DNA from 3 places in the Serratia sp. DFXYC6 genome. Region 2 is predicted to be linked to each of the others. Evidence: riboswitches for the same ligand, from Rfam matches in the RefSeq annotation. Region 2 holds a riboswitch; each other region holds the start of a gene.
What was found. Region 2 has a riboswitch for thiamine pyrophosphate ahead of thiB (thiamine ABC transporter substrate binding subunit). Riboswitches for the same ligand answer to the same signal wherever they lie in the genome.
Positions count from the first base shown of each region.

Region 1: linked by a shared signal. The riboswitch ahead of thiC (phosphomethylpyrimidine synthase ThiC) and the one ahead of thiB (thiamine ABC transporter substrate binding subunit) in region 2 are both predicted to bind thiamine pyrophosphate.
Region 3: linked by a shared signal. The riboswitch ahead of thiM (hydroxyethylthiazole kinase) and the one ahead of thiB (thiamine ABC transporter substrate binding subunit) in region 2 are both predicted to bind thiamine pyrophosphate.

Region 1 covers NZ_JBXUNV010000009.1:18,463-28,729, forward strand. Annotated here, with positions in the region: gene AC2CGQ_RS24365 (thiazole synthase) at 1-129, opposite strand, end outside; gene thiS (sulfur carrier protein ThiS) at 131-331, opposite strand; gene AC2CGQ_RS24375 (HesA/MoeB/ThiF family protein) at 328-1,077, opposite strand; gene thiE (thiamine phosphate synthase) at 1,070-1,720, opposite strand; gene thiC (phosphomethylpyrimidine synthase ThiC) at 1,713-3,656, opposite strand; TPP riboswitch at 3,771-3,895, opposite strand; gene AC2CGQ_RS24390 (Rsd/AlgQ family anti-sigma factor) at 3,935-4,438, opposite strand; gene nudC (NAD(+) diphosphatase) at 4,540-5,307, shown strand; gene hemE (uroporphyrinogen decarboxylase) at 5,346-6,410, shown strand; gene nfi (deoxyribonuclease V) at 6,420-7,106, shown strand; gene AC2CGQ_RS24410 (YjaG family protein) at 7,155-7,745, shown strand; gene hupA (nucleoid-associated protein HU-alpha) at 7,935-8,207, shown strand; gene AC2CGQ_RS24420 (DUF1481 domain-containing protein) at 8,244-8,915, shown strand; gene purD (phosphoribosylamine--glycine ligase) at 8,965-10,248, opposite strand.
Region 2 covers NZ_JBXUNV010000003.1:425,294-435,560, reverse strand. Annotated here, with positions in the region: gene AC2CGQ_RS18345 (DASS family sodium-coupled anion symporter) at 1-1,138, opposite strand, end outside; gene AC2CGQ_RS18340 (MFS transporter) at 1,283-2,479, opposite strand; gene sgrT (glucose uptake inhibitor SgrT) at 2,634-2,807, opposite strand; gene sgrR (HTH-type transcriptional regulator SgrR) at 2,898-4,559, shown strand; TPP riboswitch at 4,597-4,715, shown strand; gene thiB (thiamine ABC transporter substrate binding subunit) at 4,773-5,759, shown strand; gene thiP (thiamine/thiamine pyrophosphate ABC transporter permease ThiP) at 5,735-7,342, shown strand; gene thiQ (thiamine ABC transporter ATP-binding protein ThiQ) at 7,329-8,033, shown strand; gene ivbL (ilvB operon leader peptide IvbL) at 8,122-8,235, shown strand; gene ilvB (acetolactate synthase large subunit) at 8,347-10,041, shown strand; gene ilvN (acetolactate synthase small subunit) at 10,045-10,267, shown strand, end outside.
Region 3 covers NZ_JBXUNV010000001.1:204,092-214,358, reverse strand. Annotated here, with positions in the region: gene srlD (sorbitol-6-phosphate dehydrogenase) at 1-409, shown strand, start outside; gene gutM (transcriptional regulator GutM) at 455-811, shown strand; gene srlR (glucitol operon DNA-binding transcriptional repressor SrlR) at 895-1,668, shown strand; gene gutQ (arabinose-5-phosphate isomerase GutQ) at 1,661-2,632, shown strand; gene AC2CGQ_RS01130 (inhibitor of vertebrate lysozyme family protein) at 2,672-3,130, opposite strand; gene thiD (bifunctional hydroxymethylpyrimidine kinase/phosphomethylpyrimidine kinase) at 3,215-4,015, opposite strand; gene thiM (hydroxyethylthiazole kinase) at 4,015-4,806, opposite strand; TPP riboswitch at 4,842-4,938, opposite strand; gene AC2CGQ_RS01115 (TetR/AcrR family transcriptional regulator) at 5,030-5,644, opposite strand; gene AC2CGQ_RS01110 (YtcA family lipoprotein) at 5,862-6,125, shown strand; gene mdtN (multidrug transporter subunit MdtN) at 6,136-7,173, shown strand; gene AC2CGQ_RS01100 (FUSC family protein) at 7,178-9,142, shown strand; gene AC2CGQ_RS01095 (GNAT family N-acetyltransferase) at 9,213-9,638, shown strand; gene AC2CGQ_RS01090 (MFS transporter) at 9,635-10,267, opposite strand, start outside.

The DNA.
Region 1 (10,267 bases), on a different contig from region 2:
CTTCATGGCCATGGTCACCAGCTGTGAGCCGGAGGCCGCCAGCGCCTCCAACATCAGCGCCGGGGTGGCGAACTTGCCGGTGCCGGTGAACAGGCGCGAGGTAAAAGTGGTATCGGCGATTTTCAGCATGTCAGCCTCCGGCGATCGCTTGAAACAGCAAAATGTCGTCACCGTCCTGCACCTGATGGTCGGCCCAGTCGGCGCGCGGGATGATGGTTTGGTTGATCGCCAGCGCGGTACCCGGCTGGTGGCGTTCCAGCTGGGCCAGCAGGGCGGCGACGCTGAGCGGCTGCGGCAGCTCCAGCGGTTGGTCGTTTAAACGGATCTTCATGCCGCGCCTCCGCATACCGGGCAGGCACGGGCCTGGCTCAGTTGCAGCGTGCTCCAGCTCTGCTGCTTGCCGTCGAACAGCCGCAGTTTACCGCTGAGGGAAGAAGGCATGCCGGCCAGCATCTTGATGGCCTCCAGCGCTTGCAGGGTGCCGATCACGCCCACCACCGGACCGAGTACCCCGGCGGTGCGGCAGTTGCGCTGCGGCTCTTCCTGCTCCGGGTACAGGCAGGCGTAGCAGCCGTGCGCATAGGGCGGCTCGAGCACCAGCAGCTGGCCGCTGAAGCCGACCGCGCTGCCGCTGATCAGCGGCTTGGCGGCGGCGATGCAGGCGGCATTGACCTCATGGCGGGTCGCCATATTGTCGCAGCAGTCCAGCACCAGATCGGCGCGTGCGACCGCGTCGCGCAGCGCTTGCCCTTGCAGCCGCTGCGCCAGCGGGATGGATTCCACCAACGGGTTCAGCGCCTGCAGGTGGCGTTGCGCCAGCGCCGCCTTGCCGGTGGCGGTATCGGCGCTGCGGTAGAGGATTTGCCGCTGCAGGTTGGTGACGTGCAGCTGGTCGTCGTCGGCCAGCAGCAGCGTGCCGACGCCGGCGGCGGCCAGATACAGCGAAGCCGGGGAACCGAGCCCACCTAAACCGACGATCAGCACCGTGGCGCGCTTGAGTCTCTCCTGGCCTTCCGGGCCGACGTCCTCCAGCAGCAGCTGGCGGCTGTAGCGCAGGAATTCCTGATCGTTAAGCATCGTTCGGATCCTCGCCTTCGATCAGCCGCAGCAGCTCGGCCGTCGCCGCGCGCCAGTCCGGCGCCTGGGTGATGGCGCTGACCACCGCCACGCTGCCGACGCCGCACGCCAGCACCGCCGGTACGCGATCGATACTGATCCCGCCGATCGCCACCGTCGGGTAATCCGCCAGGCCGGCGATGTGGCGTTTCAACTCCGTCAGCCCCTGCGGCGCCGAAAGCATGTCTTTGGTTTGGGTGGGGAAGATGTGCCCCAACGCGATGTAGGACGGTTTCACCGCCAGCGCGCGCGCCAGCTCCGCGTCGTCATGGGTGGACACGCCCAGCCGCAGCCCGGCGCGGTGAATGGCAGCCAGATCGGTGGTATCGAGATCTTCCTGGCCCAGATGCACGCCGTAGGCGCCGTGCTTGATCGCCAGCCGCCAGTAGTCGTTGATGAACAGCCGCGCCTGATAACGCCGGCCCAGCGCGATGGCGGCAGCGATATCCTCTTCGACCTGCTCGTCAGGCAAGTCCTTGATGCGCAACTGGATGGTGGTGACGCCGGCCTCCAGCAGGCGAGCGATCCATTCCACGCTGTCGACGACCGGGTAGAGCCCCAGTTTGTAGGGCGTCGCCGGGAAGGGCGTCGTGATATCAGTCATTGCTGGTCTCCTCCTGCAAATTGCCGGCGCTGTGATACAGCTCGCTGCCGCGGGCGCGGAACTCGGCGGACATTTTCTCCATACCGGTCAGCTGCACCTCGATCGGTTTGGCGGCCTCTTGGGCAGCGGCGTAGTCGCGCACCTCTTGTGAAATCTTCATCGAGCAGAATTTTGGTCCGCACATCGAGCAGAAGTGGGCGATCTTGCCGGATTCCTGCGGCAGGGTTTCGTCGTGATAGGCGCGCGCGGTGGCCGGATCGAGCGCCAGATTGAACTGATCTTCCCAGCGGAATTCGAAACGCGCCTTGGACATGGCGTTATCGCGGATCTGCGCGCCCGGATGGCCTTTGGCCAGATCGGCGGCGTGAGCGGCGATCTTGTAGGTGATCAGGCCCTGTTTGACGTCCTCTTTGTTCGGCAGGCCGAGGTGTTCTTTCGGCGTGACGTAACACAGCATGGCGCAGCCGAACCAGCCGATCATCGCCGCGCCGATACCGGAGGTGAAATGGTCATAGCCCGGGGCGATGTCGGTGGTCAGCGGACCGAGGGTGTAGAACGGCGCTTCGTGGCAGTGTTCCAGCTCTTCGGTCATGTTGCGGCGGATCATCTGCATCGGCACGTGGCCAGGGCCCTCGATCATCACCTGCACGTCGTATTCCCAGGCGATTTTGGTCAGCTCGCCCAGCGTATGCAGTTCGGCGAACTGGGCTTCGTCGTTGGCGTCCTGAATTGAGCCGGGGCGCAGGCCGTCGCCGAGCGACAGCGAAACGTCGTAGGCGGCGCAGATCTCACAGATTTCGCGGAAATGCTGATAGAGGAAGTTTTCCTGATGGTGCGACAGACACCATTTGGCCATGATCGAGCCGCCGCGCGACACGATGCCGGTCAGGCGTTTGGCGGTCATCGGCACGTAGCGCAGCAGCACGCCGGCGTGGATGGTGAAGTAGTCGACCCCTTGCTCCGCCTGTTCCAGCAGCGTATCGCGGAACATCTCCCAGGTGAGGTTTTCCGCCACGCCGTTGACCTTCTCCAGCGCCTGGTAGATCGGCACGGTGCCGATGGGCACCGGGCTGTTGCGCAGGATCCACTCGCGGGTTTCGTGAATATAGCGGCCGGTGGAGAGATCCATCACGGTGTCTGCGCCCCAGCGGGTGGCCCATACCAGCTTCTCCACCTCTTCTTCGATCGACGACGTGACCGCCGAGTTGCCGATATTGGCGTTCACCTTTACCAGGAAATTGCGGCCGATAATCATCGGCTCCGCTTCCGGGTGATTGATGTTGGCGGGAATGATAGCGCGGCCGGCGGCCACTTCCTGGCGCACGAACTCCGGCGTGATGTTGTCCGGCAGGTTGGCGCCCCAGCCCTGGCCCGGATGCTGGTGGCGCAGCACCTCGCCGCGAATGCGTTCGCGCCCCATGTTTTCACGGATGGCGATGAATTCCATCTCCGGGGTGACGATGCCGGCGCGGGCGTAGTGCAACTGGGTTACGCACTTGCCCGGCAGCGCTTTGCGCGGCAGCGGCAGGTGTTCGAAACGCAGGTGATCGAGACCTTCGTCCGCCAGCCGCTGCTGGGTGAAGCCGGAGCTGGCACCGCTCAGGGTGGCGGTATCGCCGCGTGCGTCGATCCAGCCGGCGCGCAGCTTGGCCAGGCCGGCGTGCACGTCGAGCTCGGCCTGTGGATCGCCGTACGGGCCGGCGGTGTCATACACCGGGATCGCCTCGTTCTGTTCATACTGCGGGTTATCTTTGCTGCCGCCGACCAGGGTCGGGCTGAGCTGAATTTCACGCATCGGCACCTGGATATCGCGGCGCGAACCCTGCAAGTAGATGCGGCGTGAGTTTGGGAAAGCCATGCCTTGCAGGGTGTCGATAAACTGCTGGGCGGCTTCGCGTTGCGCTTTACGGGCGCGCGGTGGATTAACGTTAGACATAGCAAGTTCCTACCAGTGTGTTGGGTTGGGAAAGTTGCTTGTCTGGAGCTCGGAGGGAGTAATGATGGTGGCCGATAAGGCAGGGCGCCCGCAAGGGGAAGGCCGTGTCTGTGGCGATAGATTACTCTTGTTCCCTTCGCGGGTATTAACCCGATCAGGTTCCGCGGATCCCGAATTAACGGTCTCAGCCTGGCTGATTCGATGAACAAATCAGGCGCTAGGCACTCCGACAAGATGCCCCCCAGTATAGGAGGGATAAGAAAAAAAACTATAAAATTTTAACGCGCCGGATCCAGCGCCTGGTCCGGCAGCGGTTGCTGCGTGGCTTCCGCTTCCAGCAGGATCAGCTTATCTTCCAGCGCAAAGCGCGCCGCCAGCGTTTCGCCGATATCCGACAAGGCCTGGTGGAATTCCAGACAAACCTCCTGATCGATATCCACTTCGGTATAGCGATCGTGGAACGCCATGATCTGTTCGGTATTGGCCCACAGTTTGGGGTAGATGTTCACCGCCAGCGACATTTTCGGACTGGCTGCGCCTTCCACTTGTTTGATAATTCTGTCATAGATATGAAAATGCCCTGCGGAGAGGTAATCCACCAGGTTATGGCAAAAGTTCTCCAGCGCTTTTTCATTCAGCGGCGTATGCTTTTCTTTATTCGGTTTGAGGCCTACCAGCGTGCAGTAGGCGACCAGCAACTGCTTGCGGGCCTGAAGCCATTGATCAACTAATTCATTACTACCGCCAACGCGCTGAGTCAGCCTTTCCAAACGGTTGAGCATGTTTGACTCCGTGTAAGTAACAAAAGTAACCGGTAAGTTATTAAAATGTAACAAAGCCGATTTGTAGAGTGCCAGTGAAGCTGAGGTTGTGCAACAACGATATGGAACTTGCATTAACGGGCAATGAAAACGGCTGGTGGATCGTCAGCCATGAAAGCAAACTTTGGTTACCGAACGGTGAATTGCCGTCGGGGACCGCCGCCGCCCTCGGGCTGCAGGGCCACATGGCGCGCGTCATCGGTGAGTGGGAGGGCGCGCCGGTCTGGCTGGTGCGCCAGGCGATGCCGCGGGAGATGGGGTCGGTGCGTCAGTTGTTGGATCAGGATCGTGGTCTGTTCCAGCTGGCCGGGCGCGGCGTGCAGTTGGCGGATTTCTACCGCTCCCATCGCTATTGCGGCTACTGCGGCCATGAGATGCACCTCAGCCGCACCGAAAGCGCCTGCCTGTGCGGCCATTGCAAGGAGCGCTACTACCCGCAGATCGCGCCCTGCGTGATCGTCGCCATTCGGCGCGACGATCAGATCCTGCTGGCGCAGCACGTGCGCCATCGCGGCGGCATTCACACGGTGCTGGCCGGTTTCGTTGAAGTGGGCGAAACGCTGGAGCAAGCGGTAGCGCGCGAAGTGATGGAAGAGAGCAATATTGAAATCAAGAACCTGCGCTACGTCACGTCACAACCCTGGCCGTTTCCGCACTCGCTGATGATGGCCTTTATGGCCGATTACCACCAGGGTGAGATTCGTCACGATCCCAAGGAGCTGCTCAATGCCGGCTGGTATCGTTACGACCAACTGCCGCTGTTGCCGCCGCCCGGCACCGTGGCGCGCCGCTTGATTGAGGACACCGTGGCGCTGTGCCGGGCAGAATAATGTACAATGGCCGGCAGATTATTAAGGGAGCCCCATAAATGACTGAGTTGAAGAACGATCGTTACCTGCGCGCGCTGTTGCGTCAGCCGGTGGATGTGACCCCCGTATGGATGATGCGCCAGGCCGGTCGTTATTTACCGGAGTATAAGGCGACTCGCGCCCAGGCCGGTGATTTCATGTCGCTGTGCAAGAACGCGGAGCTGGCCTGCGAGGTTACGCTGCAGCCGCTGCGCCGCTACGCGCTGGACGCCGCCATCCTGTTCTCCGACATTCTCACCATTCCCGACGCCATGGGGCTCGGCCTGTACTTTGAAGCCGGCGAAGGCCCGCGTTTCAGCTCCCCCGTCACCTGCCGCGCCGACGTCGACAAACTGCCGGTGTTCGATCCGGAAGTGGAGCTGGGCTATGTGATGAACGCGGTGCGCACCATTCGCCGCGAGCTGAAGGGCGAAGTGCCGCTGATCGGCTTCTCCGGCAGCCCGTGGACGCTGGCTACCTATATGGTTGAGGGCGGCAGCAGCAAGGCATTCACCAAGCTGAAGAAGATGATGTATGCCGAGCCGGCCACGTTGCACCTGTTGCTGGACAAGCTGGCGGACAGCGTGATCCTTTACCTCAATGCCCAGATCAAGGCCGGCGCGCAGTCGGTGATGGTGTTCGACACCTGGGGCGGCGTGCTGACCGGGCGCGATTACCGCGAGTTCTCTTTGCACTACATGCACAAGATCGTCGATGGCTTGCTGCGTGAAAACGACGGCCGCCGCGTGCCGGTAACGCTGTTCACCAAAGGCGGCGGGCAGTGGCTGGAGGCGATGGCCGCCACCGGCTGCGATGCGCTGGGGCTGGACTGGACCACCGACATCGCCGACGCGCGCCGTCGCGTAGGCGACAAAGTGGCGCTGCAGGGCAATATGGATCCGTCGATGCTTTATGCTTCTCCGGCGCGCATCGCGGAAGAAGTGGAGACCATTCTGGCCGGTTTCGGCCACGGCAACGGTCATGTGTTCAACCTGGGCCACGGCATCCATCAGGATGTGCCGCCGGAGCACGCCGGGGCCTTCGTCGAGGCGGTGCACGCGCAGTCGGCGAAATACCACCGTTAAGGATCCGATGTGACCGATATGGCGGCTCTGCGCGCCGAACAGCTGCGGCGCGCCGCTGAAGTCATTCGCTACGACGAGCTGCCGGCCGAACCGCCGGCGTTCATCGCCGGCGCCGATGTGGGCTTCGAGCAAGAGGGCGCGGTGACGCGCGCCGCCATCGCCATCCTGCGCTATCCGTCGCTGGAGCTGGTGGAGTATCAGGTGGCGCGCATCGCCACCGTCATGCCTTATATTCCGGGTTTCCTGTCGTTTCGCGAATACCCGGCGCTGTTGGCCGCCTGGGCGCAGCTGCGGCAAAAACCGGGGCTGATCTTCGTCGATGGGCACGGCGTTTCACATCCGCGGCGCCTCGGCGTCGCCAGCCATTTCGGCCTGCTGGTCGATGTGCCGACCATCGGCGTAGCCAAGAAGCGCCTGTGCGGCAAATTCGCGCCGCTGGACGCCGCCGTCGGCGCGCTGGCGCCGTTGGAAGATAAGGGAGAACAGCTGGGCTGGGTATGGCGTAGCAAGGCGCGTTGCAACCCGCTGTTCATCTCTACCGGTCACCGCGTGGGCGCCGACAGCGCGCTGGCGTGGGTGCAACGCTGCATGGCGGGCTACCGTTTGCCGGAGCCGACCCGTTGGGCCGATGCCATCGCTTCGCGCCGTCCGGCGTTTCAGCGGTGGTTGCAGCAGCATCCGGAGGTGTCGCCATGAGCGATTTCGGGTACACTGCGCCGCAGATAACGCGTAAGAGAGTAAAGCATGCTACGTAACCCGATTCATTTACGTCTGGAACGGCTCGAGGGCTGGCAACATTTGACCTTTATGGCCAGTTTGTGCGAGCGTATGTACCCGAATTACCAGATGTTCTGCAAACAGACCGAGTTCGGCGATCCGGCGGTTTATCGCCGCATTCTGGATTTGGTGTGGGAAACGCTGGTGGTGAAGGACGCCAAGGTCAACTTCGACAGCCAGCTCGAGAAGTTGGAAGAGGCGATTCCGTCGGCGGAAGATTACGATCTTTACGGCGTTTACCCGGCAATTGATGCCTGTATCGCATTAGGGGAACTGATCCATTCGCGGCTCGGCGGGGAGACGCTGGAGCACGCCATCGCCATCAGTGAAACATCGATTCGCACCGTGGCGATGTTGGAAATGACCCAAGCCGGTAAGGAAATGACCGACGAAGAGTTGGAAAGTTTGCCGGCGGTAGAGGAAGAATGGGACATTCAATGGGAAATTTTCCGCCTGTTGGACGCCTGTGAAGAGCGCGATATAGACCTGATCAAGGGGCTGCGATCCGACCTGCGGGAGGCGGGCGTCAGCAACATCGGGATAAATTTAGCGCAATAAGGCAACAAAACGTGATTTAACGCCTGATTTGTCATGCCTTAAGGCTTCACATCCGCACCCTGTCTGGTCTACATTTGGGGGGCGTAAAAAAAGTGGCTATCGGTGCGTGTATGCAGGAGAGTGCTGTCAATCGGCATATCCGTCGCACTCGATGCTTTGCAAACGATAAACACACTGTAAGGATAACTTATGAACAAGACTCAACTGATTGATGTAATCGCGGACAAGGCTGACCTTTCCAAAGCACAAGCTAAACTGGCTCTGGAATCCACCCTGGCTGCAATTACTGAGTCTCTGAAAGAAGGTGATGCAGTACAATTGGTTGGCTTCGGTACTTTCAAAGTAAACCATCGTAGCGAGCGCACTGGCCGCAACCCACAGACTGGCAAAGAAATCAAAATCGCAGCAGCCAACGTGCCTGCGTTCGTTTCTGGCAAAGCACTGAAAGACGCCGTTAAATAAGACCGCGCCTCGGTGAAAAGATTAAACAGGGGGGCGATGGCGCCCCTTTTGTTTACTCGTCGGGCGCTCATGGCCGTTGGCATCGCCGTCGGCCTGAGCGCCTGCAGTTTCCATTCCGATATCCCCAGCTTTACCGCCAGCGGCTTCGTGGCCGATCAGGGCGTGATACGTCTGTGGCGTAAAGACGATGAGCAACATCGTCCGCAAGTGTTAGTCAGCGTTTACAGCCCTTACCGCGGCCCGGGTACCATTACCACGCTGTACACCTATCAGGGCGACGTGCTGCGCCAAATCAAACGTAACGACGCCGACGGCGATCGAGACTCCATTCAGCTGCGCTTTGCCGACGATGGCACGGTGAGTTTTATGCAGCGCCAGCTGGCGACACGCCGCGAACCGCTGACCCGCGATGAAATCGCCCTGTACCAATATCAGGCGCGACGGATCCTCGAAGTGAGCAATGCGCTGCGCGCCGGCAAGGTTAAATTGCTGCAGGGGCGTTGGATGCAGGGTGAGGTGCAAACCTGCGACGGCCAAAGCATGAAACCGGGGCTGGATGCCGCCTCCATCGCCTGGATCGAAAAACGCGCCCGCAGCAGCAGCCGGCCGGTGAGCGTCGCCTGGCTGGAAGCGCCTGAAGGCAGCGAACTGCTGCTGGTGGCGAACGACGATTTCTGCAGCTGGGAACCGAAAGAAGACCAACTATAAAAAAGGCCCCGCGCTGCGGAGCCTCTTGTCATGACCATGAAAGGTCAAATTATTTGCCGCGTGCAATCGCGCGATAACCGATATCTTTGCGGCAGAAGCTGCCTGGCCACTGAATGCCTTCCGCCAACTGATAGGCGCGTTGCTGCGCCTGCGCCACGGTTTCGCCCAGCGCCGTCACGCACAGCACGCGGCCGCCGCTGGTGACGACGTCATCGCCCTGCAAGCGTGTGCCGGCGTGGAAGACCTTACCGTCGGCGCTTTCCTGCTGCGGTAGCCCCTGGATCACCTCGCCGTTGCGATAGTCACCCGGATAACCGCCGGCTGCCAGCACCACGCCAAGGGCAGGGCGTTCGTCCCAATCAGAGCTCTTCTCGTTCAGACGGCCTTCGGCGCCCGCCAGACACAGCTCCACCAGATCGGAGCGCAGGCGTAGCATGATCGGCTGAGTTTCCGGATCGCCAAAACGGCAGTTGAATTCGATCACCTTCGGCTGGCCGTCGGCGGAGATCATCAGGCCGGCGTACAGGAAGCCGACGTAGGTGTTGCCTTCCGCCGCCATGCCGCGCACCGTCGGCCAGATCACCTGATCCATGGCGCGCCGGTGGATTTCGTCGGTCACGACCGGCGCCGGAGAATAGGCACCCATGCCGCCGGTGTTCGGGCCGGTGTCACCGTCGCCGACGCGTTTGTGGTCCTGGCTGGTAGCCATCGGCACCACGTTCTCGCCGTCGACCATCACGATGAAGCTGGCTTCTTCGCCGTCGAGGAACTCTTCCACCACGATGCGATGGCCGGCGTCGCCGAAGGCATTGCCGGCCAACATGTCGCGCACCGCCTCTTCCGCTTCCTGCAGCGTCATCGCGACGATTACGCCCTTACCGGCCGCCAGGCCATCGGCCTTGATGACGATCGGCGCGCCTTTGCGGCGCACGTAGGCCAGCGCCGGCTCCACCTCGGTGAAGTTTTCATATTCGGCGGTCGGAATGCGGTGGCGCGCCAGGAAATCCTTGGTGAAGGCTTTGGAGCCTTCGAGCTGTGCGGCGGCCTGTGACGGGCCGAAAATTTTCAGACCGACGGCCTGGAAGGCGTCGACCACGCCAATCACCAGCGGCGCTTCCGGCCCGACGATGGTCAGACCGATGTCATGGCTCTGGGCGAAAGCGACCAGGGCGGGGATATCGGTGGCGGCGATCGCCACGTTCTCCAGATTGGCTTCCAGCGCGGTGCCGGCATTGCCCGGCGCAACGTAGACTTTATCCGCCAGCGGAGACTGGGCGGCTTTCCAGGCCAGCGCGTGCTCGCGCCCGCCGTTGCCGATAATCAAAATGTTCATCAGGGGCTCCACGAATGGC
Region 2 (10,267 bases):
CCCAGCTCATGCCCATACGGTCGATGCCGTTGCCGACGGTTTGCGACAGCCAGCCGATCAGCCCCAGCTTGCCGAGGAAGCTGGCCATCATCACCAGCGCCGAGAACCACACCACGGTGTCCCAGGCGCCTTTATGTTTCAGCACGTCCTCCCAGCTCAGCACCCCGGTGGCCAACAGCACTGCCAGGCCGATCAGCGCCGCGGTGGTGGGATTGACCGCCAGCGACGGGCCGAAGATCATCGCCGGAATGCCGGCCCACAGCACCAGCAGCAGCGCAAATACCCCGAGAGTAATTTTCTCCGGCAGCGTCACCGGCCCCAGCGCCTGCAGCTTTTCGCGCGCGAAGCGCGGCGCGTCCGGGGTACTTTTCACCTCAGGCGGATACAGCAGGTAGATGACCAGCGGCATCACGATCAACGAGCACAGCCCCGGTACCAGGGCGGCGACCGCCCACATCGACCAGGACAGCTCGAAGCTGCCGTGGGTGCCTTTGGCGATCAGGCTGACGATCAGCGGGTTAGGCGCGGTGGCGGTGATAAACATCGCCGAGGTGACCGGGTTGATGTTGTAGTTCACCAGCGACAGGTAGCGGCCAATCTTGCCGGAGGTATTGAGCTCGGGTTTGGAGCCGAAGCTGTCGGCGATCGACTTCATGATCGGGTGAATGATGCCGCCGCCGCGCGCGGTATTGCTCGGCGTCACCGGCGCCAGCGTGGTTTCCGCCAGCGTCAGCGCGTAGGCGATGCCCAGCGTCTTCTTGCCGAACAGCGAAATAAAGTAGTAGCCGATGCGCGCGCCCAGCCCGGTTTTGTTCAGGCTGAGGGAGATCATGATAGAAAAGCCGATCAGCCAGATCAGTTGGTTGGAAAAGCCGCTGAGCGCGTCGTCCAGCGCGGCGCCCGGCTTGCCGGGGTTGGTGACGCCGGTCACCGCCACCAGAGCGATGGCGATCACCGAGACCGCACCGATCGGCATCGCCTTGCCGATGATGGCGATGATGGTGCCGATAAACAGCGCCAGCAGCTGCCAGGCATTGGGCGCAACGCCCTCCGGCACGGGAATGAGGAACCAGATAATCAGCGTGGCGCCAAGGGCGCACAGGGAAGGAAGCGGTTTGAGCGGTGTGAGTTTATCCATAACGTTCCCACTGTTCTAAACGACAGGGCGGCATCTCAATAGCGAGACGGGCGTGGGCGCAACGATCGCGCGCCATATGCCTTCAGCTTGAGCGCCCGGCTTAGCCTTCTCAATGACTTGCATCAAGAATGCCGTCGTTTAACCTCACACTTCACGCACTTTGGCGCTCATCCCGAGCGCCGCCAGCGCCAACAGCGCCGCCATCCAATACACCGAACCATGACCGAAATTCTCCACCAGCGCGCCCTGCAGCACCCCGGCCAGGATCACCCCGGTAGAGATGCTGTTGGTGAACAGCGTGGTGGCGGCGCCCGGCCGGCCCGGCATCAAATCCTGAAAATAGAGCATGCCGATACCGGCGACGATGCCGATAAACACCGCGTTGAGCAGCTGCAGCGCGATCAGGGCCGGCTTGGCCGCCAACACCGTCAGCCCGAGATAAAACAGCACGCCCGCCGCCACCGCCAGCAGCATCATGTTGCGTTTGCCGAAGCGTTTGACGTAATAACCGGCCAGCAGCATTGCCGGGATTTCCAACCCGGCGGCGGTGCCCATCAGCACCCCGGCCAGCCCTTCCGGCAGCCCGAGATCGGCGGTGATATACAGCGGCATATCGATGATATACAAGGTATTGCAGGTCCACATCAGCATCGAAGCGATGAACAGCAGCCGCACATCGCGATTGCGCCAGGCGCTGGCGGGCGCGATCGGCGCAGACATCCCGCCCTGCAGCTCCCCATTCTCTGCCGCACGCGGCACCGAAGGCAGCATAACCCCTACCAGCAGCACGCAAACCGCGAAGGTGGCGGCGGCGATCAGGAACATCACGGTGAACCCATAGTTTAGCGCCAGCGCAAACGACAGCGGCGGGCCGATCACCCACGCCAGCGAAAGCTGGGCGCGCATCACCGAGCTGAACATCACCACCTCACGCGCCTCGCTGTCGGCGTATTCCCGCGCCAACGCGAAAATCTGCGGCATGGCGGTGTTGGCAACGGCGGACATCAGCACCCCGGCGGTGATCAGCGTCAGGTAGTCGCGGTTAAAGGCGAACAGCAGGCAGTTGCCGACCGCCATCAGGCAGCACAGCAGGATCAGCCTGCGCCGATCGCCGCGGGTATCGGAGCGCTTGGCGAGCAGAAAACTGACCACGATGCCGGCCACGGCGTTGGCGGTGTAAAACAGCCCTACCCACAGCGGCCGCACTTTGACCTCGGTGGTCAGAAACAGACTGAGCGTCGGCGTCAGCAACGCGCCGGCGATGCCGGAGAGAAAAGCGATCAGCAGGAATGCGGCAAAGATGGGGTTAATACGCAGTGACAACCGGCTCAGGCGTTGCATATCGTCTTCCCTGACCTCAAAGCAGAAGAAAGAACCTTAGGCCACGGCGAGAAAAATGCAAGCGCATCGCCATGACCGCGCATAAAAAAACCAGTGGGTCGCCCCACTGGCTGGTGAAACAGCACCATTACTCAGAAACTTGTTGCCGCAGCCCCTACAGGTGCTCGCGATACTGCTTATCGGTCATCTCTTTAATGTCCCATTGCGTCAGGTGCGCCAGCATCGCCAGCCGCGCCTGTTCGGGCACCACGCTCAGCCAGTCGGCTCGCTGGCGGCGCACCGCGCTGAAATAGCGCTGATAGAACTGCCTGGATAAGAAAGCTTTCATGATTACGCCCTCCCCTTTCATTGATGAAAATTATCGGCGTAATATAGGGAAAGAAAAATTGACGAGTTGAAGCGGGAGCGTTCCTCTTTTATGTCCACGTCCAGATTGCAGCAGCAGTTCATCCGCCTGTGGCAGCGCTGCCACGGTGAAACCACCGACACCACGCTGCAGGATCTGGCGGAGGTGCTCAGCTGCTCGCGGCGCCACGTGCGCTCCCTGCTGAGCGCCATGCAGCGGGAAGGCTGGCTCACCTGGCAGGCGGAGTCGGGGCGCGGCAAGCGTTCGCGGCTAACCTTCCACTACACCGGCCTGGCGCTGCAGCAACAGCGGGCCGAGGAGCTGCTGGAACAGGATCGCATCGATCAACTGGTGCAACTGGTGGGCGACAAAAACGTGGTGCGCCAGATGCTGCTGTCGCAGCTGGGGCGTAGCTTCCGCCAGGGGAAACACATCCTGCGGGTGCTCTACTACCGGCAGTTGTACAACCTGCTGCCCGGCTCGGCGCTGCGGCGTTCGGAAACCCATCTGGCGCGCCAGATCTTCAACGGCCTGACACGCATAAATGAGGAAAACGGGGAACTGGAGTCCGATCTGTCTCACCATTGGCAGGCGTTGACGCCACTGCACTGGCGTTTTTACCTGCGCCCGGCGATCCATTTTCATCACGGCCGCGAGCTGGAGATGGCGGACGTCATTACTTCTCTCTCGCGTCTGACCTCGCAACCGCTGTTCTCGCATATCGAGAGCGTCACCTCGCCGACGCCATTCGTGATTGATGTGCATCTGCGCAGCCCCGACCACTGGCTGCCCTGGCTGCTGGGCAGCGTGCACGCCATGATCCTGCCGCGCGAATGGCGCGAACTGCCGGATTTCGCCCGCCATCCGATCGGCACCGGCCCCTATCGCGTAGTGCGCAATCTCCCCAGCCAGATGAAGATCCACGCCTTCGACGACTATTTTGGCTACCGGGCGCTGATCGACGAGGTGAATATCTGGGTGCTGCCGGAGTTCTCCGAAGAACTGGTGCATTCCGGCGTACAGCTGCAGGGCGATGAAACCGGCAACAACGAACTGGAAAGCCGGCTGGAAGAGGGCTGCTATTTCCTGCTGTTCGACCGGCGCTCCCCGCTGGCCGCCGATCCCGCCATTCGCAGCTGGCTGTGCGAATTGATCAACCCCATTTTGCTGCTGAGCCACGCCGGGCCGCTCTACCAGCGCTACTGGTCGCCGGCGTACGGCCTGCTGCCCCGTTGGCACCACAACCGCGCGCTGGCGCAGCAGCCCAAACCGGCGGGGCTGACCGAACTGACGATGACCCACTTCAATGAGCATTCGGAGTTTCACGCCATCCGTCAGGCGATCGAGCCGCTGCTGGCGCAGCACGGCATCCGCCTGATCGTGCAAAGCGTGGATTACGCCACCTGGCACCAGGGCGACGCGCGCAGCGATCTGTGGCTTGGCAGCGCCAACTTCTATCTGCCGCTGGAGTTTTCGCTGTTCGCCACGCTGTACGAACTGCCGCTGATGCAGCATTGTATGAACGAAGATCTGGCGCAGGACGCGGCGCTGTGGCGCGCCAACCGCCTGCCGCTGGCGGAGTTCTGCCAGCGACTGGTCAGCAACCACCAGCTGCATCCGCTGTTCCACCACTGGCTGCAGCTGCACGGCCAGCGCAGCATGCGCGGCGTGCGGATGAACACCCTCGGCTGGTTCGACTTCAAGTCCGCCTGGTTTGCCCCGCCGGAGACATAAGCGCCTTTCGCCCAAGTCGGTTAATCTTTACAATAGCGCCGTCTCAACGGGGTGCGGAGAACCGGGCCGCGTAATAAGCCTGATTTTCCGCTGAGAGCACACCCGTCGAACCTGATCCGGTCAATACCGGCGGAGGGATTTGAGCCCAGCGAACCGGCGACGCCGCCTCGCCCCCTCAGATGCCCTTGCCCCCTTATTTTTCAGGAGTGCAACGTGGTCAAAAAATATCTGCCCTGCTTATTGCTGCTGTGCGCCGCGCCGGCGTTCGCCAAGCCGACGCTGACGGTTTACACCTACGATTCCTTCGCCGCCGACTGGGGCCCAGGCCCGGCGGTGAAAAAAACCTTCGAGGCCGAATGCGACTGTGAACTGAAGTTCGTGGCGCTGGAAGACGGCGTTTCGCTGCTGAACCGCCTGCGCATGGAGGGCAAGAACAGCGCCGCCGATGTGGTGCTGGGGCTGGACAACAACCTGTTGCAGGCGGCGCAGCAAACTGGCCTGTTCGCGCCGAGCGGCGTCGATACCGCCAGGCTGACGGTGCCGGGCGGCTGGCAGGACGCGACCTTCGTGCCTTACGACTACGGGTACTTCGCCTTCGTCTACAACAAAGAAAAACTGAAGAACCCGCCGAAAAGCCTGCAGGAACTGGTCAGCAGCGACCGCAACTGGAAAGTGATCTACGAAGATCCGCGCACCAGCACGCCGGGGCTCGGCCTGCTGCTGTGGATGCAAAAAGTGTATGGCGACAAGGCGCCGGCCGCCTGGCAGCAGTTGGCGAAAAAGACCGTGACCGTCACCAAAGGCTGGAGCGAAGCCTACGGCCTGTTCCTGAAAGGCGAAGGCGATCTGGTGCTCAGCTATACCACCTCTCCCGCCTACCACCTGATCGAAGAAAAAAAAGACCTTTACGCCGCCGCCACGTTCAGCGAAGGCCACTACCTGCAGGTGGAAGTGGCCGGCAAGCTGAAAGCCACCAAACAGCCTGAACTGGCCGAGCGTTTCATGCGGTTCATGGTGACGCCGGCATTCCAGAACACTATCCCGACCGGCAACTGGATGTACCCGGTGATCAACACCCCGCTGCCCGTCGGTTTTGAGCAGATGAACGTGCCGCAGACCGCGCTGCAATACAGCGCCGAAGAGGTGGCCACACAACGCGGCGGCTGGATCCGGGCATGGCAAACCGCCGTCAGCCGCTGATCCCCCGCTGGCTCTGGCCGGGGCTGCTGGCCGCCGGCCTGATCCTGCTCGTCGCCGCGCTGGCGCTGGGTTCGCTGTGGCGTCACGCGCCGGACAGCGACTGGCGCAGCCTGTGGCAGGACAGCTATCTGTGGCACGTGGTGCGTTTCACCTTCCTGCAGGCGCTGCTGTCGGCGCTGATTTCGGTGCTGCCCGCCATTCTGCTGGCGCGCGCGCTCTATCGCCGCCGTTTCCCCGGCCGGCAGTTGTTGCTGCGGCTGTGCGCCATGACGCTGGTGCTGCCGGTGCTGGTGGCGGTGTTCGGCCTGCTCAGCGTCTATGGGCGCCAGGGCTGGCTGGCGACGCTGTGCGGCTGGCTGGGCGTCGAGTATGGTTTCTCGCCCTACGGTCTGCAGGGCATTCTGCTGGCGCACCTGTTCTTTAACCTGCCGCTGGCCACCCGCCTGTTGCTGCAGGCACTGGAGAACATTCCGGTGGAGCAGCGCCAGTTGGCCGCCCAATTGGGCATGAACGGCTGGCAGCAGTTCCGCTTCGTCGAATGGCCGGCGCTGCGCCGCCAAATCCTGCCGAGCGGCGCACTGATCTTCATGCTGTGCTTCGCCAGCTTCGCCACCGTGCTGTCGCTGGGCGGCGGGCCGCAGGCCACCACCATCGAACTGGCGATCTACCAGGCGCTGAGTTACGACTACGATCTGGGGCGTGCCGCCATGCTGGCGCTGATCCAGCTGGGCTGTTGTCTCGGGCTGGTGTTGATCAGTCAGCGCCTGAGCCAGGCATTGCCGGTGGGGCATACCCACGCCCAGCGCTGGCGCAATCCGGATGACAGCCTGTGGCGACGCGTCGGCGATTTTCTGCTGATCGCCGCCGCGCTGTTGCTGTTGCTGCCGCCTCTGCTGGCGGTGATCGCCGATGGCGCCAACCAGGCCATGGTCAGCGTGCTGCGCCAGCCGGTGCTGTGGCAGGCGCTGTTCACGTCGCTGCGCATCGCCCTCGGCGCAGGGCTGCTGTGCGTGGCGCTCACGATGATGCTGCTGTGGAGCAGCCGTGAGCTAAAACTGCGGCAACAGCTGCGCGGCGGCCAGGCGCTGGAGCTCAGCGGCATGGTGATCCTGGCGATGCCGGGCATCGTGCTGGCCACCGGCTTCTTCCTGCTGCTGAGCGATACCGTGGGGTTGCCGCAGTCGCCCTATGCGCTGGTGATCCTCACCAATGCGCTGATGGCGGTGCCCTATGCGCTGAAGGTATTGGAGAACCCGATGCGCGACCTCGCCGAACGTTACAACCCGCTGTGCCTGTCGCTGGATATCCGCGGCTGGCGACGGCTGCGGCTGATTGAGCTGCGCGCCCTGCGCCGCCCGCTGGCACAGGCGCTGGCCTTCGCCTGCGTGCTGTCGATCGGCGACTTCGGCGTGGTCGCCTTGTTTGGCAACGAGCATTTCCGTACCCTGCCTTTTTACCTGTATCAGCAGATTGGCGCCTACCGCAGCAACGACGGGGCGGTGACCGCGCTGCTGTTGCTGCTGCTGTGCTTCCTGTTGTTTACCCTGATTGAACGCTTACCGGGCCGCCATGCTGACGCTTGAAAAACTGACCTACCTGTATGACCACCTGCCGATGCGCTTTGATCTGCGCATCCAGCCGGGCGAGCGCGTCGCGGTGCTCGGCCCCAGCGGCGCCGGTAAAAGCACCTTGCTGAGCCTGATCGCCGGTTTTCTGCCGGCGGCCAGCGGCCGGCTGCTGCTGAACGGCGAAGACCATACCGCCACGCCGCCGGCCAAGCGGCCGGTGTCGATGCTGTTTCAGGAAAACAACCTGTTCGCGCATCTGACGGTGGCGCAGAACATCGGGCTGGGGTTGGATCCCGGACTGCGCTTGACTGAACAGCAGCGCCAACAGCGGGCGCACATCGCCCGTCAGGTCGGTCTGGAAGAGCATCTGGAGCGCCTGCCGTCGCAACTTTCCGGCGGCCAGCGTCAGCGCGCCGCGCTGGCGCGCTGTTTGATTCGCCAACGGCCGATCCTGCTGCTCGACGAACCCTTCTCGGCGCTCGATCCGGCGCTGCGCAACGAGATGTTGCAACTGCTGCAGACGGTATGCGAACAGCGCAACCTGACGCTGCTGATGGTGTCGCACAACCTCGACGACGCCGCACGCATCGCGCCGCGCACGCTGCTGGTGGTCGACGGCCGCATCTATTACGATGGCCCGACGCAGGCCCTGCTGGACGGCAGCGCGCCCGAAGCGCGCGTGCTGGGCATTTCGGGCAAAGCGTGATCTGACGCGCGTTTTTTATGCTGCGCCAATAAACCTGTTGTGCGAATTTTGCGCCTGTGTTTTTATAAAAACCTGACTTTTTTTACTGATGATAAGGTTCCCTGTGATCGCATCCTCGCTGACTTCGACCCTACTAGTTACCGCGCTACCAGCCGCGGTGGTCGTCGTGCGTGTGGTGGTGGTCGTCGGCAATGCGCCGTAGGGTCCGAATCAACGCATCGATTCCCAAACCCCGCCGGCGCAAACCGGGCGGGGTTTCTTGTTTTAGCACCCTGCCCAGCAAAGCTCACCGGCCTTGAGAAAGGACAGGAACATGGCAACTTCGGGCACGCCTCAACCGGGCACCAGCTTCACCGGCGCACAATTGATCGTTCATCTGCTGGAGCGTCAGGGCATCACCACCGTCGCCGGCATTCCCGGCGGCGCCGCGCTGCCGCTGTATGACGCGCTGAGCCAAAGCACCCGCATTCACCACGTGCTAGCGCGCCACGAACAGGGCGCGGGCTTTATGGCGCAAGGCATGGCGCGCGCCAACGGCAAGGCGGCGGTGTGCATCGCCTCCAGCGGGCCGGGCGCCACCAACCTGGTCACCGCCATCGCCGACGCCAAGCTCGACTCCATTCCGCTGGTGTGCATCACCGGTCAGGTGCCCTCCTCGATGATCGGCACCGACGCCTTCCAGGAAGTGGATACCTACGGCATTTCCATCCCGATCACCAAGCACAACCATCTGGTGCGCGATATCCGTGAACTGCCGCAGGTGATTGGCGACGCCTTCCGTATCGCCGAGTCCGGCCGCCCCGGCCCGGTCTGGATCGATGTGCCGAAAGACGTGCAAACCGCCACCATCACGCTGGAAGAGCTGCCGCCGATCGCCGTGCCGGACGCCGCTCCAAGCTTCGATCCGGCGCTGGTTTCGCAAGCGGCCGCGATGATCAATCAGGCGAAACGCCCGATCCTCTACCTGGGCGGCGGCATCATCTGCGCCGACGCCCACCGGCAAGCGGTGGAACTGGCCGAACGCGCCGGTCTGCCCACCACCATGACGCTGATGGCGCTGGGCGCGATGCCGGTGGAACACCCGCTGTCGCTGGGCATGCTGGGCATGCACGCGGCGCGCAGCACCAACTTCATTCTGCAGGAAGCCGATCTGCTGATCGTGCTGGGCGCGCGCTTCGACGATCGGGCGATCGGCAAAACCGAGCAGTTCTGCCCTAACGCCGCCATCATTCATGTGGATATCGACCGCGCCGAGCTGGGCAAGGTCAAACAGGCCAACGTGGCGATCCATGCCGACGTCGGCCAGGTGCTGCGCCAGCTGCTGCCGCAGATCGACACGCAGCCGCGCAGCGCATGGCTGAACACCGTCAATGACCTGAAGCGCGAATTCCCGTTCAACATGCCGAACGCCGACGATCCGCTGAGCCATTACGGCCTGGTGCTGGCCGCCGCGCGCTGTGTGGACGACAGCGCCATCATCACCACCGACGTAGGCCAGCATCAGATGTGGGTGGCGCAAGCCTATCCGCTGAGCCGGCCGCGCCAGTGGCTGACGTCGGGCGGTCTGGGCACCATGGGCTTCGGTCTGCCGGCGGCGATCGGCGCGGCGCTGGCGGAGCCCGAGCGCAAAGTGCTGTGCTTCTCCGGCGACGGCAGCCTGATGATGAACATTCAGGAAATGGCCACCGCGGTCGAGCACGATCTGGACGTGAAAATCATTTTGATGAACAACCAGGCGCTGGGGCTGGTGCACCAGCAGCAAACCCTGTTCTACCAACAGCGCATCTTCGCCGCCGCCTATCCGAAGCGCACCGACTTCCTGAAGATCGCCGCCGGATTCGGGTTGGATACCTGCGATCTGAACGCCGCGGAAGATCCGCAGGCGGCGCTGGCCGAGGCGATCCAACGCCCGGGTCCCTGCCTGATCCACGCGCTGATCGATATCAACGAAAAAGTATTCCCGATGGTGCCGCCGGGCGCCGCCAACATCGACATGATTGGAGAATAAGCCATGCTGCAACCACAAGATAAACCCCAGGTGATCCTGGAGCTGGCGGTGCGCAACCATCCCGGCGTGATGTCGCACGTTTGCGGGCTGTTCGCCCGCCGCGCGTTCAACGTCGAAGGCATTTTGTGCCTGCCATTGAAAGACGGCCAGCAAAGCCGCATTTGGCTATTGGTCGCCGACGATCAGCGGCTGGAGCAGATGATAAGCCAGGTGGAAAAGCTGGAGG
Region 3 (10,267 bases), on a different contig from region 2:
GCGCCTGATGATCCGCGACGGCATCGCCGGGCGCATCATCCAGATCAACTCCAAGTCCGGCAAGGTCGGCAGCAAGCACAACTCCGGCTACAGCGCCGCCAAGTTCGGCGGCGTGGGGCTGACGCAGTCGCTGGCGCTCGATCTGGCGGAGTACGGCATCACCGTGCATTCGCTGATGCTCGGCAACCTGCTGAAGTCGCCGATGTTCCAGTCGCTGCTGCCGCAGTACGCGCAAAAACTGGGCATCGCGCCGGATCAGGTGGAGCAGTACTACATCGACAAGGTGCCGCTGAAGCGCGGCTGCGACTACCAGGATGTGCTGAACACCCTGCTGTTCTACGCCAGCGACAAGGCCTCTTACTGCACCGGCCAATCGATCAACATCACCGGCGGCCAGGTGATGTTCTGACGCCAATCGATGCCCCCTTCAGCAGAGGGGGCTAAGGAGAACGCCATGACACAAGCTTTGATCGCCTTCGCGCTGCTGGCCTGGCTGCTGCAAATCGCCTTCGGCTGGTGGCAACTGCAACGTTTCAACCGCGCCTTCGATGGTTTATGCCAGCTGGGCGCCGTGGGCGTCGGCCGTTCCGGCGGCCGTTTTCGCCCGCGAGTGGTGCTAGCGCTGGCCTTCGACGCCGACCGGCGGGTGTGCGGCAGCCTGTTGCTGCGCGGCCTGACCGTTTTCGCCCGGCCACGCCCGCTGCCTCATTTACACGGGTTGCATCAGCGGGATTTGCGCCCGGATGTGATCTTCCCCGAGGATCGCGCATGCCAGTCTGCACTATCGTTAGCGATTGAACCCAAATCGTGATATTTTCACATTAAAAGACATTACCTTTCATAGTGAATTATTCAGCGAGGGGAAATGCCCAACTCTTGTGAACGGGAATCGCGATGAAACCAAAGCAGCGGCAGGCCGCTATCCTTGAATATCTGCAGCGACATGGCAAAACGGCAGTGGACGCCCTGGCCGAGCATTTCTCCACTACCGGCACCACCATCCGCAAGGACCTCACCCTGCTGGAAGAAGAAGGCGAGGTGATCCGCACCTACGGCGGCGTGGTGCTCAGCCGCGACGACGGCGATCAGCCGATCGACCGCAAAACCCATATCAACACCGAGAAAAAACGCCAGATCGCCAGCGCCGCCGTGGCGCTGATCGCCGACGGCGACTCGCTGATCTTCGACGCCGGCAGCACGGTGCTGCAGATGGTGCCGCACCTGGCACAGTTCAACAACATCACGGTGATGACCAACAGCCTGACCATCGTCAACGCGCTGGTGGAGCTGGACAACGATCAGACCATCCTGATGCCCGGCGGCACCTACCGCAAGAAGTCGGCCTCGTTCCACGGCAGCCTGGCGGAATCGGCGTTTCAGCAATTCAGCTTCGACAAGCTGTTTATCGGCGCGGACGGCGTCGATCTCAACGCCGGCGTCACCACCTTCAACGAAGTGCACAACGTCAGCAAGGCGATGTGCGAAGCCGCCAGCCGCATTATTCTGTTGGTAGACTCCTCGAAATTCGGCCGCAAGAGCCCGAACGTGGTGTGCGAGCTCAGCGCCGTCGATACGCTGATCACCGACCGAGACATCAACCCCGATTATCTCGCCGCCCTGCAGGCGAAAGGCATCAATATTATTCTGGTAGGAGACCCCGATGAGTAACGCCAACGCCCTGCTCGCCTTTGCCCGCGAAACGCTGGAGATCGAGCTGACCGAAGCGCAGCGCCTGCTGGCGCGCCTGGATGACAACTTCGTCTGCGCCTGCGAGCTGCTGCTGAACTGCCGCGGCAAAGCGGTGATTTCCGGCATCGGCAAGTCCGGCCATATCGGCAAGAAGATCGCCGCGTCGCTGGCCAGCACCGGCACGCCGTCGTTCTTCGTGCATCCGGCGGAGGCGCTGCACGGCGATCTCGGCATGATCGGCGCCGACGACGTGGTGGTGTTCATCTCCTATTCCGGCCGCGCCAAAGAGCTGGATCTGATCCTGCCGCTGCTGGCGGAGAACGGCATTCCGGTGATCGCCATCACCGGCGGCAAAGAGTCGCCGCTGGCGCTGGCCGCCGCCTGCGTGCTGGATATCGGCGTCGAGCGCGAAGCCTGTCCGATGGGGCTGGCGCCGACCTCCAGCGCGGTCAACACCCTGATGATGGGCGACGCCCTGGCGATGGCGCTGATGCGCCAGCGCGGTTTCAACGCGGAAGACTTCGCCCGCTCGCACCCGGGCGGCAGCCTGGGGGCGCGCCTGCTGAACCGCGTGCATCACCTGATGCGCACCGGCGATCGCCTGCCGCGCGTGAGCGAAAGCGCCAACGTGATGGAAGCGATGCTGGAACTGAGCCGCACCGGGCTGGGGTTAGTGGCGGTCTGCGACGCGCAGCAGCGGGTGGTGGGCGTATTTACCGACGGCGACCTGCGCCGCTGGCTGGTGAAGGGCAATAGCCTGCAGGATCCGCTCAGCCCGGCGATCACCCGCCCCGGCTATCGGCTGCCGGAGCAGTGGCGCGCCGGAGAGGCGCTGGAAGCGCTGCACGAACAGCACATCAGCGCGGCCCCGGTGGTCGATATGGACGGCGTGCTGGTGGGGGCGCTCAACCTGCACGATCTGCATCAGGCCGGCATCGGCTGATCAACGCCGGGGGCGCCGGCAGCGGCGCCCCCGGTCAGATTATTTCCAGTCGGGATTGTTCTCGAACTGCTGCTTCAGCAGCGCCTTCATGTCTTCATCCGGCTTGCCGAGCCACTGGTACTTAGCATATTTCTTCGGATGATCGACGGCTTCCGGCCGATCTTCCACCTCGACCCGCACGCCCCAGGCCTGGGATTTATCCGCGCTGAACGCCACGATCAAAAAGTTGTTGCCGCAGTCGTGCGGTTTGCACAGATTGCCAACCAGATACTCTTTGCCCTTCCAGCTCAGATTTTGCGCCGGTGTAGAGGTGCCAACGCCCTTGCGCGCCCAGCCCGGCATCCGCGCCTGGCCTTTGACCATGTTTTGCCAGCTGGCCTGATACCCCGGCTGCTGAATCAAATCCGACGTGGTGACGATCTGCTGGGCAAAGCTGCCCGCGCTGAAGCTGAGCAGTGCGCCGAAGAGGGCGCAACGCAGCGCCTGGTGTCCCGTCATAGTCCTTCTCCCTAGGTTAAATCAGGTTTCGCCCATAAAACCGGGCCTGAACTAGTCAGACCACGGTTGCGGCAAAAAGTTGGCTCACCACCAGGCGTGAAAATGATGCACCGGCCCAATGCCGTGCCCCACTTCCAGCGTATCCGCCTGTTGCAGCGCTTGTTGCAGGTAGTCCTTGGCGGCGGCCACCGTAGCCGCCCAGTCGGCATGGCGCGGGCGCAGCGCCGCCAGCGCGGCCGAGAGCGTGCAGCCGGTGCCGTGGGTATGGCGGGTGGCGACGCGCGGCGCGGTAAAGCGCTGCTCGCCTTCGGCGGTAAACAGCCAGTCCGGGCTCTCGCTTTCGCTCAGGTGGCCGCCCTTCATCAGCACCGCCTGGCAGCCCATCGCCAGCAGCGCCCGCCCCTGCTCGCGCATCTGCGCTTCATCTTCCGCCGGCGCGCACGCCAGCAGCGCCGCCGCTTCCGGCAGGTTCGGCGTAATGATCGACACCAGCGGCAACAGCTCGCGCCGGATAGACTCTACCGCCTCCGGCGCCAACAGCGGATCGCCGCTTTTCGCCAGCATCACGGTATCCAGCACCACAAATTCCGGCCGGTAATGGCGCAGACGTTCGGCCACCGCCTGCACGATGTCGGCATTGGCCAGCATGCCGATCTTGACGCTGTCGATGCGCACGTCGCTGAACACCGAGTCCAGCTGCGCGGCGACGAACGCCGGATCGATGTAATACACCGACTGCACGCCGCGGGTATTCTGCGCTACCAGCGCGGTGATCACCGAAGTGCCGTAGGCGCCAAGCGCCGAGAAAGCTTTCAGATCGGCCTGAATGCCGGCGCCGCCGCTGGGATCGGTGCCGGCGATGGTCAGCGCGTTAATACGTTTCATCACAGATCCTCCCCGCGCAGTTGATACAGGGCGTCGAGGAACGCCGGCGTAAAGCTGCCCGGCCCGGCGGCCTGCCTGGCCGCGAGGCCGCCGCAGTGTGACATCACCCGACAGGCGGTCGCCACGTTGTCCAGGCGATCGCCCGGCAGGGCGCAAAACGCCGCCGCCACCGCCGACAGCGCGCAGCCGGTGCCCACCACCCGCGTCATCAGCGGGGAGCCGCCTTCGATCGCCCAGTCGCGTTGGCCGTCGGTGACGTAATCCACCGCGCCGGTGACCGCCACCACCGCGCCGCTGCGCCGCGCCAGCTCACGCGCGGCGGGCAATGCCGCCAAGGAATCGTCGCCGCTGTCCACGCCGCGGCCGCTGGCCAGCAACCCGTTGAGCGCCATGATTTCCGAGGCGTTGCCGCGTATCGCCGCCGGTTGCTCGTCCAGCAGCTGTTTAGCGAAGGCGGTGCGGTAGGAGAGCGCGCCGACCGCCACCGGATCTAGCGTCCAGGGCTTGCCGGCCTGATTGGCGGCGGCCACCGCCGCCCGCATCGATTCGGCGCGCAGCGCATTGAGGGTGCCGACGTTGATCAGCAGGCCGTCGGCCAGCGCGCTGAACTGCGCCGCCTCTTGCGGCTCCACCACCATCGCCGGGGAGGCGCCGAGCGCCAGCAGCACGTTGGCGGTCAGCGATTGCACCACTTCGTTGGTCAGGCAGTGGATCAGCGGAGGCCGCTGTTGGAATTGGGTCAGGCAGGCCGCGGCGCGAGCGCCGGGTAGTGCATCAGGTCGAGCGATCATATTCCTCCCAACCGGCGTTCAAGAAGGCGGCGCCGGCTGGGCGGCCGTGACTTCCCTACGCTGGCATTATCCAGATCAGGTAATACGGGTATTTCTCAGCCTTCACGCAGAAGGGCACCCCGAGTCATGAAAATCAATAGGTTGTGATCAACGTTGCGTTAATCCCTGAGCGGGATCATGCCAGCGCCGGCGCGGACAAACAAGCGATTAAATTGGCTCGCGCCTAAGCGATGCTTCCCTCTTTTCCCGCCAGATACAGGCTCAGCACGCCGGGCAGCTCCGCCAGGGTGAACGCCACGCTCTGCGGCGCCGTTTTGAAGATGTGGTGCAAGGTGCCGGCCACCAGGCTTTGCAACAGCCGGGTTTGCTGCAGGATCTCCGCTTCGGCGGTCTCGGGGCGGCGCAGCTGCAGCACTCGGGCGATCAGCGCCAGGAAGCTGGACTTTTCATCCGGCAGGTTCATTTCCCGCATCACCGGCAGGTAGTCGGCGTGCTCGCGCAGGTACTGCGCATAGGGAGAAAACAGTCGCTGGATCACCTCTTCAGCGGAGAGGCGCCTCCACTCGTCGTCGCTGGCCAACGCCATGTCGCGCACCAGCGCCTCGATCGATTCGGTGTGCCGATCCGCCAGCGCCTTGATCACCACGTGGCGATCGGGAAAAAAGTGATACATCGAGCCGATGGAGGTTCTGGCGTGCTTGGCGAGCCGCTGCATGCTGAGCGCCGCCAGCCCGTCCTGCGCCACGATCGCCGCCGCCGAATCCAGAATGGTTTGTACGCGTTGCCGCCCTCTTTCCTGCTGCGGCTCTCGCCCGGTGATGTGTTCGTCGATTTGCATATTCGTTTCTGCCCGCTGTCATCAACGTATTATACCCATTTGCCGCCGCGAAGGCAGGGTGACACAAAAAACTAGATTAATCCCTCTAGTTTAGAGTAGAGTATTTATTCTAGTTTCTCCTTGCGCAAGCGTAGGGAAGACAAACAGTGACCTCACTCACTGAAAAAGAGTCATTCCATTCGGCCCGTCGACCAAGCCAATCGCCAGAGAAAGCCCTATGCCCGACAAAAAACTGCTTATCACCTGCCTGACCGTGCTGCTGCTCACCGGGTGCTCACCGGCACCGTCCATGGTGGTGTTCGGCGCTTCGTTCCCCGACTGGCTGTTTTGCCTGTGCGGCGGCGTGGCGGGCATGGTGGCGATCCACCTGCTGCTGCGCACCCCGGAAAAACGCGCCTGGCTGGCGCCGCAGCTGCTGACGTATCCGGCGCTGACCGCGCTGATCGCCATGCTGACCTGGTTACTGGTTTTCCCCCACTGAGACTGACGCCATGACCCAACCACAAACCTCCAACAAGCGCAGACTGCTGGTGCTTACCATCCTGGCGTTGACGCTCATCGTGGCCGCCGTCGTCGTCTGGCGGGTGGAAAACGCCCCCACTACCGACGATGCCTACGCCTATGCCGACACCATCGACGTAGTGCCGGAGGTGAACGGCCGCATCGTCGAGATGCCGATCCGCGACAACCAGGAAGTGCGGCAAGGCGATCTGCTGTTCCGCATCGATCCGCGCCCTTACCAGGACGCGCTGGCGGCCAGCGAAGCGCGCCTGATCACGCTGAATGAACAGATCAAACTGACGCAGCGTTCGGTCAACGCGCAGCAGTACAACGCCGAATCGATGAACGCCATCGTCAAACGCTCGCAGGCGCTGGTGGCGCAGGCGACCGACACCCTCAACCGCCGGCAGAAGCTGCTCGGCAAGAACTACGTTTCGGCGGAAGAAGTGGAAACCGCCCGCACCTCCCAGCGCTCGGCGCAGGCGGAACTGCAGGCCGCATTGCTGCAGGCGAAACAGGCGGAAGCCGCCGTCAGCGGCGTCGAAGCCCTGGTCGCGCAGCGCGCCGAAGTGCAGGCCGACATCGCCATCGCCAAGCTGAATCTGGAATTTACCGAGGTGCGAGCGCCGTTCGACGGCCGCATCGCCTCCCTGAAAACCACCGTCGGCCAATATGCCTCCAGCGCCAAACCGGTGTTCACGCTGATCGACACCCGCCACTGGTACGTGGTCGCCAACTTCCGCGAAACCGATCTGAAAGGCGTGCATCCCGGCGTGCCGGCCACGCTGTATTTAATGAGCGACGCCGGCCAGACCTTCAGCGGCAAGGTGGAGTCGGTCAGCTACGGCGTGCAGCCCGACGACGGCGGCAGCGTGCTGGGCGGGCTGCCCAACGTGTCGCGCAACATCAACTGGGTGCACGTTTCTCAGCGCTTCCCGGTCAAGATCGCGGTAGAGGCTCCCAACCCGGCGCTGTTCCGCGTGGGCGCTTCGGCGGTGGCCAAGCTGAACCTGCGCCATGAAGAATAAAACGATGTCTCGCGGCTGGCTGTCCCAGTTGATCGACGAGCTGCGCCCTTCGGACAGCCGCATAAACCTGGTGATCCGCGCCCTGCTCTCCAGCGCGATCGCCATCGTGATCTCGCAGACGCTGCAGGTACCGTGGCTGGCGCTGTCGCTGATCGCTGTCTTCTTTATCACGCAGTCCAATATCGTGATCACCCGCGCGATCGGTATCCTGTTTTTCGTCAGCTCCACGCTGGCGATCGGCGCCGCTATCCTGGTGCTGAAGTTCACCTACGACTACCCGATGCTGCGCATCTTGCTCTCCAGCGCGCTGTTTTTCCTCAGCGTGTTCCTGATGCGGGTGACCAAGGTTGGGGTGCTGTTCTTCCTGATGGCGCTGGTGGTGATCTACACGCAAAGCTTTGTCGATCTCACTCCGCAGGCGGAAGTGGTGATACGACTGGTGCTGTGGGTATGGGTGGCGATCAACTACGCCATCCTGCTCACCCTGATCGTTAATACCCTGCTGCTGCCGGCCGAACCGCTGAAACAGCTAAAGGGTCGGATGAACGCGGTGTTGGACGAAACCCGCGCTATGTTGACCAACGGCGGCGAGACGCGCGATCTGAGCGCCATCTCCCAGCACGCCACCGAGCTGCATAAGCTGCTGCGCTTTTCGGTGATGCGCAGCGATCGCTGCCGCGCCAACGAGCCCGGTTATCTGGCGCTGATCACCCTGGTGTTGCAGCTCAATATCCTGGCCTACCAGCTGCCGCCGGCTTTCGGCGCGGCCGCGCGTCAATTGGCGCAAGAGATAGATGCCGCCTGCCGCGCACTGCAAACCGCGATAAGCCACGAAAGCGCACTGCGATTTTCCGTCGCGATCGCCGGCAGCGACGATCCGCAGGTGCCGGCGCCGCTCAATGAAATGGCCAGCCTCCTGCAGGTCTACGCCAACCGCAGCGACTACGCCGACGCCCTGCAGGCCGCACCGCCGCCGAAAGTGCCCTTCTTTACCCCCGACGCCCTGACCAACCCGGTTTACATCCAGTTTTCGTTGAAAACGCTGCTGACCGTACTGGTCGCCTACGTGTTTTATACCGCCGTCGATTGGTCCGGCATTCATACCATCATGCTGAGCTGCCTGATCGTGGCGCAGCCCAGCCTCGGCGCCACACAGCGGCGGGCGCGGCTGCGTCTCGGCGGCGCGGCGATCGGCAGCCTGCTGGCGCTGATCTCGGTGGTGTGGATCATGCCTCACCTCGACAGCCTCGTCGGCTTGCTGCTGCTGACGCTGCCGGTGATCGCCCTCTCCGCCTGGATCGCCGCCGGCTCCGAGAAAATAAGCTATGCCGGGGTACAGATCCTGTTCACCTTTTCCCTGGCGCTGCTGGAAAGCTTCGGCCCGGTCACCGGGCTGACCGAGATCCGCGATCGCCTGATCGGCATCGTGCTGGGGGTAGGGTTCGCCACCTTCATTCACGCCACGCTGTGGCCGGAATACGAAGGGGAGTCACTGCGGCAGCAGGTTGCCAACGTGCTGCGGGAACTGTCGCGCTTCCTCGGCGGCGAGAACACAAACGCCATCGGCATCTGGCAAAAGATCGAGGGCTGCGAAGCGGTAGTGGCCCGGGTGACGCTGGAGCCCACCTGGCAGCTGGCGGACGATAACCATGAAAGCTTCACCCGGCATATCCAACTGATCTTTAACCAGACGCGCAGCCTGTTGCTGACCAGCGAAAAGCTCAACACCTATCTGGCAGGCAGTGGCGCGGCGCTGTCCGCGCAGGAACGCCAGGCGCTGTTCGAGGTGCAACGTCAGGGCGGGCGCGTTCTCGCCGAGTATGCGGCGCAGCTTTCCCGTGCGCCGCAAGCGTTGCGGGCGCCCGACTTTCATCCACCGTTGGCCGCCCTGCACGCCGACACCGTGCGCCACCTGGCTCAGGAGCTGAGCGACGGGGTCAATCGCCTGCCCGCCTGGGGCGACGCCTAGCATTTTCCGTTTGCGGCCATGCACGCCCGGCGCCATGCGCTATAGTGAGCAAAAACCACCGGGAGATGCCATGCAAATAAGACCTTACCAAGAGGCCGATCGCCCCTTCCTGCGCACGCTGTACCTGGCGTCGCGCAAGGCGGCGTTCGGTTGGCGCGATACCTCGAACTATCAGTTGGAAGATTTCGACCGCGCGACGCTGGGCGAAGCGATTTGGGTGGCGGAAGACGGCGGCGTGCTGCTGGGATTCGTCTCCATCTACCGCGAAGACAACTTCATTCATAACCTGTATGTCGAGCCCCATCAGCCGCCGCGCGGCGTCGGCAGTGCGCTGCTGCAAGCGGCGCAAGCCACCTTCACCGCCACCGGCTCGCTGAAATGCCTGGTGAAGAATGAAAAGGCGTTGACGTTCTACCGCAAACACGGTTGGCGCATCATCTCCACCGGCAACGACGGCGAAGAAGATTATTACCTGATGCACTCACCGGCACGCTAGCTCTTACCCGCGGCATCCGGCATGCCGCGCAGCGTCAGCCGCCAAAACAGCAGTGCGCTCAGGCTGACGCCCGCCCCCAGCCAGCAGACGCCGCTCCAGCCCGCCCAGGCGTACATATGGGTGCCGGCAAAGGCGCCCAGCCCGCTGCCGACGGCGTAAAACAGCATGTAGCAGCCCACCAGGCGACTGTGCGACTGCGGGTGGGCGCTGAAGATCATGCTCTGGTTCAGCACGTGGATCGCCTGGCCCGCCAGATCCAGCAGCACAATGCCCGCCACCAGCCAAACCAGGCCGCTGCCGAGCAAACCGAGCGGTAGCCAGGCCAGCGTCAACAGCAGCAGACACGCGCCGCTGGCCACCTGCCCCAGCCCGCGATCCGCCAGATGCCCGGCGCGCACCGCCGCCAGCGCGCCCACCGCGCCGACCAGGCCGAACGCTCCCACCGCGGCATGGGTGAAGTTGAACGGCGGCCGGCTCAGCGGCAACACCAGCGAACTCCAAAAGAGGCTGAAAGCGCCGAACATCAGCAGCGCCAACATGCCGCGAATTTGCAGCGTGCGGTCACGCCGCAACAGGCTCAGCATTGAACGCAGCAGCGCGAGATAACTCAGCGTGCTGGGTGCGGTGCG